3 regions of the Pseudomonas sp. Stari2 genome follow, and region 3 is predicted to be linked to each of the others. Evidence: predicted binding sites of a transcription regulator. Region 3 holds the regulator's gene; each other region holds the start of a gene.

Region 1 (3,257 bases), 1.2 Mb from region 3:
GATCTGGGTGACCAGCATCGCCATGCCGGCGGTGCCGTTGGCGGCTGCGGCGGAACCGGCGTTGAAGCCGAACCAGCCTACCCACAACATGGCGGCGCCCATCAGGGTGTAACCGAGGTTGTGTGGCGCCATCGGGGTGGTCGGGAAACCTTTGCGCTTGCCCAGCACCAGGCACGCCACCAGACCGGCGATACCGGCGTTGATGTGCACCACGGTGCCGCCCGCGAAGTCGAGCACGCCCCAGTCACCCAGCAGCGACCCCGGACCGCTCCACACCATGTGCGCAATCGGCGCATACACCACGGTGAACCATATGCCCATGAACACCAGCATCGCGGAGAACTTCATACGCTCGGCGAAGGCACCGACGATCAGCGCCGGGGTGATGATGGCGAATGTCATCTGGTAAGTGACGAACACGGCTTCAGGGAACAGCGCCGCCGGGCCAGTAATGCTGGCAGGCGTGATGCCCGCGAGGAAGGCCTTGCCGAAGCCGCCGACGAAGGAGTTGAAGTTGACGACGTTGGCTTCCATCCCGGTGGTGTCGAACGCCATGCTGTAGCCATAAAGGAACCACAGGATGGTGACCAGGCCGGTAATGGCGAAGCACTGCATCATCACGGAAAGAATGTTTTTCGACCGAACCATGCCGCCGTAGAACAGCGCGAGGCCGGGAATGGTCATGAACAGCACGAGGGCCGTCGAGGTCAGCATCCAGGCGGTATCGCCGGAATTGAGGACTGGAGGCGCCACCGGATCTGCCGCCAAAGCCAGGCCGGGCATTACGATGGACAACAGGGCGCCTAGCCCTGCGAATTTACGCAGAGTCATATTGTTTTCTCCTGGGGCGTTGGGTTTGTGGCGGCGTTTAGATCGCGTCGGTATCGGTTTCGCCGGTACGGATGCGGATCGCCTGTTCCAGATTGACCACGAAGATCTTGCCGTCACCGATCTTGCCGGTGTTGGCAGCCTTGGTTATCGCCTCGATAACCCGATCCAGATCCTTGTCGTCGATGGCAACGTCGATTTTCACCTTGGGCAGAAAATCGACCACGTACTCCGCGCCGCGATACAGCTCGGTGTGACCCTTCTGCCGCCCGAAGCCTTTGACTTCAGTAACGGTAATGCCCTGCACGCCGATTTCGGACAGCGACTCGCGCACGTCGTCCAACTTGAACGGCTTGATGATGGCAGTGACTAGCTTCATGAAACTCTCTCCCGAATTGGTGGACTTGCCCCAGGAAAACAAACCCGACTCAAGTCTAAGCGCAGTGCCTGGCTTTGTAACGCATCGTCGGCCGTACCTGCCCGACTGACGCCAGCTAACCGCTCCCGACGAAACTCCCCGTCCCGTCCGGCGCACTGCATTCGTCACAGCGACTGCATCAGTGCATGGGTCACTACCGACTAAGCAGAAAGCTTGCCATCTCGCCAAAATCCCCTGATTTCAATCCCTTGGCCGTGGCCGTCGATGCCATCACCGAAATGGCACACGGGATACGCACAACAACGGTGCGCAGCCGTTCGTCCTTTTGCGCGAAAAGCGTGCATCCCGGCCCGCGCGAATGACTATAGACACTGCGTGATACACTGCCGGCCATTGTTTCCAGGACATATCCCATGCTCGCGCCCAAAGACTTCCTCGACGCCCTGAGCGGCACCGCTTCCCGCCTGTTCAGCGGCGACACGCCATTGCCAAAAGCCGAAATCGAAAGCCAGTTCAAAATGCTGCTGCAAAGTGCCTTCAGCAAACTGGACCTGGTGAGCCGGGAAGAATTCGATAGTCAGATGGTGGTGCTGGCGCGCACTCGCGCCCGGCTTGAGAGTCTTGAAGCGAAGGTGGCTGAGCTGGAAGCGAAGCTGACGCCGTCGGCCGAATAACACCTCGTTTCTTTATGAACGCGGCCCCTTGTGGGAGCGGGCTTGCCCGCGAATGAAGGTCGGAACGACCTTCCCGCCATTCAGGATTCGCTATCGACTCTCGGCAGAATCCTACAGATTGCAATCCCGCCGTCCGATTGCGTCATGAAGCCCTGATTCCTAAGCTCACCCAATGCTGAATGTTCAGCACTGGGTTTGGCGACCCGGAAAGCTTAAGGCGCACGACAACCCTGATGGCGGCTATGTTTACCGCCACATCGAGTCATGGCGGTTGTGCGTGGGAGACCTTCGGGTCTGCCGGGTTCCTTTTGCTCCGGTTCGCCAACCCGCGTACGACTGCCACCCAATTGTTTGGCGACAATTGAGGGCAGCCCTAAAGCAAAAGGAGCTGTTCAATGAATAACGAAGATACGTACCTCACTCCTCAGGTTTTCACCCGCCACAAACTCCCCCTCCACGCCCTCCTCATCCAGAACCAACCCTGGTTCTCTGCCCGTGATCTGGGCCGCCTGCTGCATATTTATCTCAACGAACGCATGCTGCGAAAGCTCGACCCGGACCAATACCAAACTCGCAAAACCCTGATCCACAACCAGATCGAAGATACCCTCCTGATCAGCGAATCCGGCATCTACGCCCTCCTCGTCTATCACTACTGCCCCGAATACCGAGCGCTACGCGAATGGCTCACCCATCAGGTCATCCCCACCCTGCGCGATGCCCAGCACCCCACCACAAGCGAACGCCCACAGCTAAGCCTGTTGAATTGGCCCGAGATGTCGTTGAGTTTGCTGCACTGGAATAACCAGCCGTGGATTCGGTTGCAGGATGTGCCGCAGATGCTGGTAGAACGGGAAAAGCGAAAACACCCAGTGCCGGCCACTTGGTGGAAAAGGGCTTCGCGGATGCTGCAATCGCTATAGGCCCGCATGCCGGAGCTGGGCCCTGCGTAAATCGTAAGTCGACTGAAGATTCATCCAGAACTCAGGCGTGGTGTTGAGGTGGATTGCCAGCCTGATTGCCAGATCGGCGCAGATCCTGAGCTGGCATTTCACAAGCTTCTCGATCTCGGTTTCAGGCCAGTTCGTGGGCATGGCCAAGTCCATGACAGTCATGCCCAACGGCTCCATGAATTCCTTACTCAGAACTTCGCCGGGATGAATCGGGCGCATACCATTGCGGTTCATTTGTCGCCTCCAGAGGCTGCATTGAGCGGCCAAACTGGAGCACCCGACTTTGCAATACAAGACCGTTGAGTCCCTTTCGCTGGCGTCCTACAACTATTAGGGCATGCCCCTACAAAAATCAGCGTCCCCGCCTGGTTATGCCGTCCTTACACCCCTCATTACATTGGCAAACGAAAATGTACCCGTCAG
Region 2 (3,257 bases), 1.0 Mb from region 3:
GCCGATCATACCGGGGTTTGGTGAATAAACATTCATGAAACCTGCCGTTACTTATCGCCATAGCACCCTTTTCGTTACGTCCTTATGACAAAACGGTCATTCCCTCGATGTGACTCATTGGTTAGAACTGGACACAGGTTGACGTCGCAACGGCGTCAACACCTTGGCTCGCCACGCCGGCAGCGAGCCGCCAACGGCAGAGTTTTTCTGCCAGACCTCAATTGAGGTCGACGCGACAAAAACAGTCAACAAGTGAGGGAAACACCCTATGAGAAGACTTAAGCGTGATCCGTTGGAAAGAGCATTTTTGCGCGGATATCAATATGGCGTTGGTGGCAAATCCCGTGAGCTTTGCCCATTTACTCTACCGTCGGTACGTCAAGCCTGGATCAACGGCTGGCGAGAAGGACGCGGCGACAACTGGGACGGTATGACCGGCACTGCGGGAATCCACAGACTCAACGAACTTCACGCCGTCGGCTGACACAGGGCACTTATTGCGACACGACAATCTGATTTCGTAACTACCTGATCACCATGCACGTCCTTCCCGGACGGCGGGCTACGGCCCAGGGGCTCCTTCGAGGAGCCCTTTTTTGTGCCTGCCGTTTATGTCCGATGATCAGCGCTTGGCGGCGATGGCGTCCACGGACTCACGAATCAGCGCCGGGCCCTTATAGATGAAGCCGGAGTAAATCTGCACCAGGCTTGCGCCGGCAGCGATCTTCTCGGCCGCATGCTTGCCTTCGGTGATACCGCCCGCCGCAATGATCGGCAGTTTGCCGCCCAGCTCGGACGCCAACACTTTCACGGTGTGGGTGCTTTTCTCACGCACCGGCGCACCGGACAGACCGCCCGCCTCGTCACCGTGCTCCATGCCTTCGACGCCTACACGGCTGAGGGTGGTGTTGGTGGCAATCACCGCGTCCATCCCGGTTTCGATCAGCGCTTGCGCCACTTGCGCGGTTTCTTCGTCGGTCATGTCCGGCGCGATCTTGATCGCCAGCGGTACATGTTTGCCGTGACGCAGGGCCAGTTCGGCGCGGCGCGTGGCCAGGTCCGCCAGCAATTGCTTGAGCGAATCGCCGAACTGCAGGCTGCGCAGGCCCGGGGTGTTCGGCGAACTGACGTTGACCGTGACGTAACTGGCGTGGGCGTAGACCTTGTCCAGGCAGATCAGGTAGTCATCCACTGCGCGCTCGACCGGGGTGTCGAAGTTCTTGCCGATGTTGATCCCCAGCACGCCCTTGTATTTGGCCGCCGCCACACGCGCCAGCAGGTTATCCACGCCGAGGTTGTTGAACCCCATGCGATTGATGATCGCCTCGGCTTCCGGCAGGCGGAAGATCCGTGGTTTCGGGTTGCCCGGCTGCGGACGCGGAGTCACGGTGCCGATTTCGACAAAACCGAAACCCAGCTGCGCGAAGCCGTCGATGGCTGCGCCGTTCTTGTCCAGACCGGCCGCCAGACCCACCGGGTTCGGGAACTGCAGGCCCATGACATTGACCGGCAGCGACGCCGGCGCCTTGCACAACAAGCCGTTGAGGCCCAAACGCCCGCCCGCGCCGATCAGATCCAGCGACAGATCGTGGGAGGTTTCCGGGGAAAGTTTGAACAACAGCTGACGGGCCAGGGTGTACATGGGCGGCTATGACTCGGGCGGCGAAAAGAGGCGGCGATTATAGCCGGGCATCGCCCCGCCGCGCGAGGCGCATGGGTAAATCCGTGCGCATGGCATATGCCTTGCACCTTCCTCGGCATCAGCCCGCAGGCCAATGGTGGTGTGCAGGCAAGGACAATGGCGTCGTCTCTCGGTTTTGCGCGGGCAAAGCCTCGGACGACGTTTTTTTTGAAGGTGGTTTTTCATGACTCAAACCTCCGTCGGGCCATTGGCCTGGGTCAACGGCAGCGATGCCCCGGAAAAAAGCGCAATCAACCTGGGTTTCATGGCCCTGAGCGACTGCGCCTCGGTGGTGGTCGCCGCCACGCAGGGCTTTGCCCAGCCTTACGGCCTGACCCTGAATCTCAAGCGCCAGAACTCATGGGCCAACCTGCGGGACAATTTGATCAGCGGTGAACTCGACGCCGCACACAGCCTGTACGGTCTGATCTACGCGGTCCACCTGGGTATCGGTGGCATCGCGCCGACCGACATGGCGGTGCTGATGGGGCTGAACCAGAACGGCCAGAGCCTCAACCTGTCCCACGGCTTGCAGGGGCTGGGTGTGACCGGTCCTGAGGCGCTGGACCGTCATGTGCACCAAACCCGCGCAAGGCTGACCTTTGCCCAGACCTTCCCCACCGGCACCCATGCCATGTGGCTTTATTACTGGCTGGCGAGCCAGGGGATTCATCCATTGCAGGATGTCGACAGCGTGGTGGTGCCGCCGCCGCAAATGGTCGCGCACCTGCAAGCCGGTCGCATCGACGGTTTCTGCGTTGGTGAGCCGTGGGCAGCCAGCGCCGTACAGCAAAATCTCGGGTTCACCCTGGCGACCAGCCAGACTATCTGGCCCGACCATCCGGAAAAAGTCCTCGGCTGCACCCGCGCCTTCGTCGAGCAATACCCCAACACGGCCCGGGCGCTGGTGATGGCGATCCTCGAAGCCAGCCGTTTTATCGAAGAAAGCCCGGAAAACCGCCGCAGCACCGCGCACCTGCTCAGCGCCGCCGAGTACCTCGACGCCCCGGTTTCCTGCATCGAGCCGCGTTTTCTCGGAGACTACGACGACGGTCTGGGCAACCGCTGGCAGGATCCGCACGCACTGCGCTTTCACGGCGATGGCAAGGTGAATCTGCCGTACCTGTCAGATGGCATGTGGTTCATGACCCAGTTCCGCCGTTGGGGTTTGCTGCGTGACGACCCGGATTACCTCGCCGTCGCCCGTCAAGTGCAGCAACTGACGCTGTACCGCGACGCGGCCAGCACTGTCGGTGTGCCAGTTGGCACCGAGGATATGCGCAGCAGCCAGCTGATCGACGGCAAGGTCTGGGACGGCAGCGACCCGGCCGCTTACGCGCAAAGCTTCAAGCTGCACGCGTTGAGCAACAACGCCCCTCTGCTCGCCCACCGCTGACAGGAGACCGCGAACATGTTGCGCATTCTACTGATCAACGACACAGCGAAAAAAGTCGGGCGCCTTAAAGCTGCGCTGGCCGAGGCCGGTTTCGAGGTCATCGATGAGTCCGGCCTGACCATCGACCTGCCCGCACGCGTCGAAACGGTGCGCCCGGACGTGATCCTGATCGATACCGAG
Region 3 (3,257 bases):
TCTTTCGCAAACTGTCGGTAGCCGACAACATCATGGCCATCCTCGAGACCCGTCAGGAGCTCGACAAGGCCGGCCGTCGCAAGGAGCTGGAAAGCCTGCTGCAGGAATTCCACATCAGCCACATCCGCGACAACCTCGGCATGAGCCTGTCCGGTGGTGAGCGTCGCCGGGTGGAAATTGCCCGTGCACTGGCCACCGCACCGAAATTCATCCTGCTCGACGAACCGTTCGCCGGTGTCGACCCGATCTCCGTGGGCGACATCAAGCAGATCATTCACCACCTCAAGGCCAAGGGCATCGGTGTGTTGATCACCGACCACAACGTCCGCGAGACGCTGGATATCTGCGAAACGGCCTACATCGTCAATGACGGCCAACTGATCGCCGAAGGCGACTCCGCGACCATCCTCGCCAACGATCTGGTGAAGGAAGTGTATCTGGGTCACGAGTTCCGTCTGTAAACGCGACAGCATTCGACCGACCGTCCGGGTGCTGTAACGTTGAAGCGCACTTTTATACGCTTTTATTGTTACAGCGCTCTAGGCAAACACGACAGTTTCAGGCATATAATTTGCTTAAGTTTGGCGCTTCGGCGCCCTGTAGTGGATGGCGCATAGCGCCGGCGAATAAGGTGTTAAGCCCCTGCCATGAAACCATCGCTAGTCTTGAGAATGGGCCAGCAGCTGACGATGACACCGCAGCTGCAACAGGCCATCCGCCTGCTCCAATTGTCGACCCTGGACCTGCAACAGGAAATCCAGGAGGCTCTGGAATCCAATCCGATGCTCGAACGCCAGGAAGACGGCGACGACTTCGACAACTCCGATCCCATGGCCGACAACGCCGAACAGAAGCCCAACACCGAGATTCAGGAGCCTTCCTATCAGGAGACCGCCCCAACGGTCGACAATCTTGAAGAAGGCGAATGGAACGAGCGAATCCCCAACGAACTGCCTGTCGACACCGCCTGGGAAGACGTCTACCAGACCAGCGCCAGCAGCCTGCCAAGCAGCGATGACGACGAGTGGGACTTCACCACCCGCACCTCTGCTGGCGAGAGCCTGCAAAGCCACTTGCTGTGGCAGTTGAACCTGGCACCGATGTCCGACACCGATCGCCTGATCGCCGTGACCCTGATCGATTGCATCAACAATCAGGGTTACCTCGACGAAACCCTTGAAGAAATCCTCGACGCCTTCGACCCGGAGCTCGACATAGAGCTGGACGAGATCGAAGCCGTCCTGCACCGCATCCAGCAATTCGAACCTGCCGGGATTGGTGCACGCAACCTGGGCGAATGCCTGCTGCTGCAATTGCGCCAGCTGTCGGCCAAGACCCCTTGGCTGGCCGAGGCCAAACGCCTGGTCACCGATTACATCGACCTGCTCGGCAGCCGCGACTACAGCCAGTTGATGCGGCGCATGAAGCTCAAGGAAGATGAACTGCGCCAGGTCATCGAACTGGTACAGAGCCTCAATCCGCGCCCTGGTTCGCAGATCGAATCCACCGAAGCCGAATACGTGGTGCCTGACGTGATCGTGCGCAAGGATAACGAGCGCTGGCTGGTCGAGCTGAACCAGGAATCGGTGCCGCGCCTGCGGGTCAACGCCCAGTACGCCGGTTTCGTACGCCGCGCCGACACCAGCGCCGACAACACGTTCATGCGCAATCAGTTGCAGGAAGCCCGCTGGTTCATCAAGAGCCTGCAAAGCCGCAACGAAACCCTGATGAAAGTAGCGACCCAGATCGTCGAGCATCAGCGCGGTTTTCTTGAATACGGCGACGAAGCCATGAAGCCACTCGTGCTGCATGACATCGCTGAAGCGGTGGGCATGCACGAGTCGACAATTTCCCGGGTAACCACACAAAAATTCATGCATACCCCACGGGGCATATATGAACTGAAATACTTTTTCTCCAGCCACGTCAGCACCTCCGAAGGCGGCGAATGCTCGTCCACGGCAATCCGCGCGATCATCAAGAAACTGGTTGCTGCGGAAAATCAGAAAAAGCCGTTGAGTGACAGCAAGATCGCTGGTTTACTGGAAGCACAAGGCATTCAGGTGGCTCGCCGCACCGTCGCCAAGTACCGCGAATCCCTCGGGATCGCGCCTTCGAGCGAACGCAAGCGGTTGATGTAAGCCACGTTACAGCGTTCCAGTGGCAGGCTCTTCGGCCTGCCGCTTTATGCACTGGCAACGAAGGAGAAGCTGTATGCAAGTCAACATCAGTGGACACCAACTGGAAGTTACCCAACCTCTCCGTGAGTACGTTGAGCAAAAGCTCAAGAGGCTTGAGGGGCATTTCGACAAGATCACCAACGTGCAAGTCACGATGTGCGTCGAGAAGCTGAAGCAGAAAATCGAAGCCACGCTGCATATTCCCGGCAACGAGGTCGTCGCAAACGCGGAACATACCGATATGTACGCAGCGATCGACGCGCTGACCGACAAGCTTGATAAACAACTCAAAAAGCATAAGGAAAAGACCCAGAGCCTGCTTCAGGGCGCTACCGGTCGATAACCCCCACCCCCATGATCCGACTTGAAAGCATCCTGACCCCCGGCCGTTCCCTGGTGAACGTGCCGGGCGGCAGTAAAAAGAAAGCCCTCGAACAAATTGCCAACCTGATCGCCCGGGAAAAGCCGGATCTGGAGATGCAAGATGTCTTCGAGGCGCTGATTGCCCGTGAAAAACTCGGTTCGACCGGTTTTGGCAACGGCATCGCCATTCCCCATTGCCGCCTCAAGGGTTGTGAATCGCCCATCAGCGCCTTGATGCACCTTGAAGCCCCTATCGATTTCGATGCCATCGATGGCGCACCGGTGGACCTGCTGTTCGTGCTGCTGGTCCCGGAAGCTGCCACCGATGCACACCTGGAACTGCTGCGCCAGATCGCCAGCATGCTCGATCGCAAGGAAGTACGCGAAAAGCTGCGTCGCGCCACCACCAACGAAGCCTTGTATCAGGTTGTCCTGGACGAGCAAAACGGGCACTAAACATGCGCTTGATCATCGTCAGTGGCCGCTCCGGCTCGGGCAAAAGTACGGCCCTGGATGTCCTCGAGGACAACGGCTACTACTGCATCGACAATCTGCCGGCCGGCTTGCTGCCGGAGCTGGCGGAACGCGCACTGATTCATACGGAACTGTCTCAGCCACTGGTCGCGGTATCGATCGATGCACGCAACCTGCCAAGCCATCTTTCGCGTTTTCCGGAGTTGCTTGAGGAAGTCCGCAGCCGGCACATCCAGTGCG

What was found. Region 3 encodes sigma-54, which starts transcription at its own class of promoters, with help from an activator protein. Its sites were predicted from a motif close to ANTGGCATNNANNTTGCTNT; they were not measured.
Positions count from the first base shown of each region.
Region 1: the regulator sigma-54 is predicted to act here: its motif matches at 1,409-1,428, upstream of glnK (P-II family nitrogen regulator).
Region 2: the regulator sigma-54 is predicted to act here: its motif matches at 1,731-1,750, upstream of NH234_RS10305 (CmpA/NrtA family ABC transporter substrate-binding protein).

Region 1 is NZ_CP099760.1:6,291,322-6,294,578, forward strand. Features, by position in the region: gene NH234_RS28955 (ammonium transporter) at 1-831, opposite strand, end outside; gene glnK (P-II family nitrogen regulator) at 869-1,207, opposite strand; gene NH234_RS28965 (accessory factor UbiK family protein) at 1,621-1,881, shown strand; gene NH234_RS28970 (Bro-N domain-containing protein) at 2,277-2,804, shown strand; gene NH234_RS28975 (HigA family addiction module antitoxin) at 2,799-3,068, opposite strand.
Region 2 is NZ_CP099760.1:2,231,197-2,234,453, reverse strand. Features, by position in the region: gene NH234_RS10315 (ribosome modulation factor) at 269-484, shown strand; gene NH234_RS10310 (quinone-dependent dihydroorotate dehydrogenase) at 623-1,642, opposite strand; gene NH234_RS10305 (CmpA/NrtA family ABC transporter substrate-binding protein) at 1,866-3,077, shown strand; gene NH234_RS10300 (ANTAR domain-containing response regulator) at 3,093-3,257, shown strand, end outside.
Region 3 is NZ_CP099760.1:1,206,775-1,210,031, reverse strand. Features, by position in the region: gene lptB (LPS export ABC transporter ATP-binding protein) at 1-461, shown strand, start outside; gene NH234_RS05330 (RNA polymerase factor sigma-54) at 648-2,141, shown strand; gene raiA (ribosome-associated translation inhibitor RaiA) at 2,215-2,523, shown strand; gene ptsN (PTS IIA-like nitrogen regulatory protein PtsN) at 2,535-2,999, shown strand; gene rapZ (RNase adapter RapZ) at 3,002-3,257, shown strand, end outside.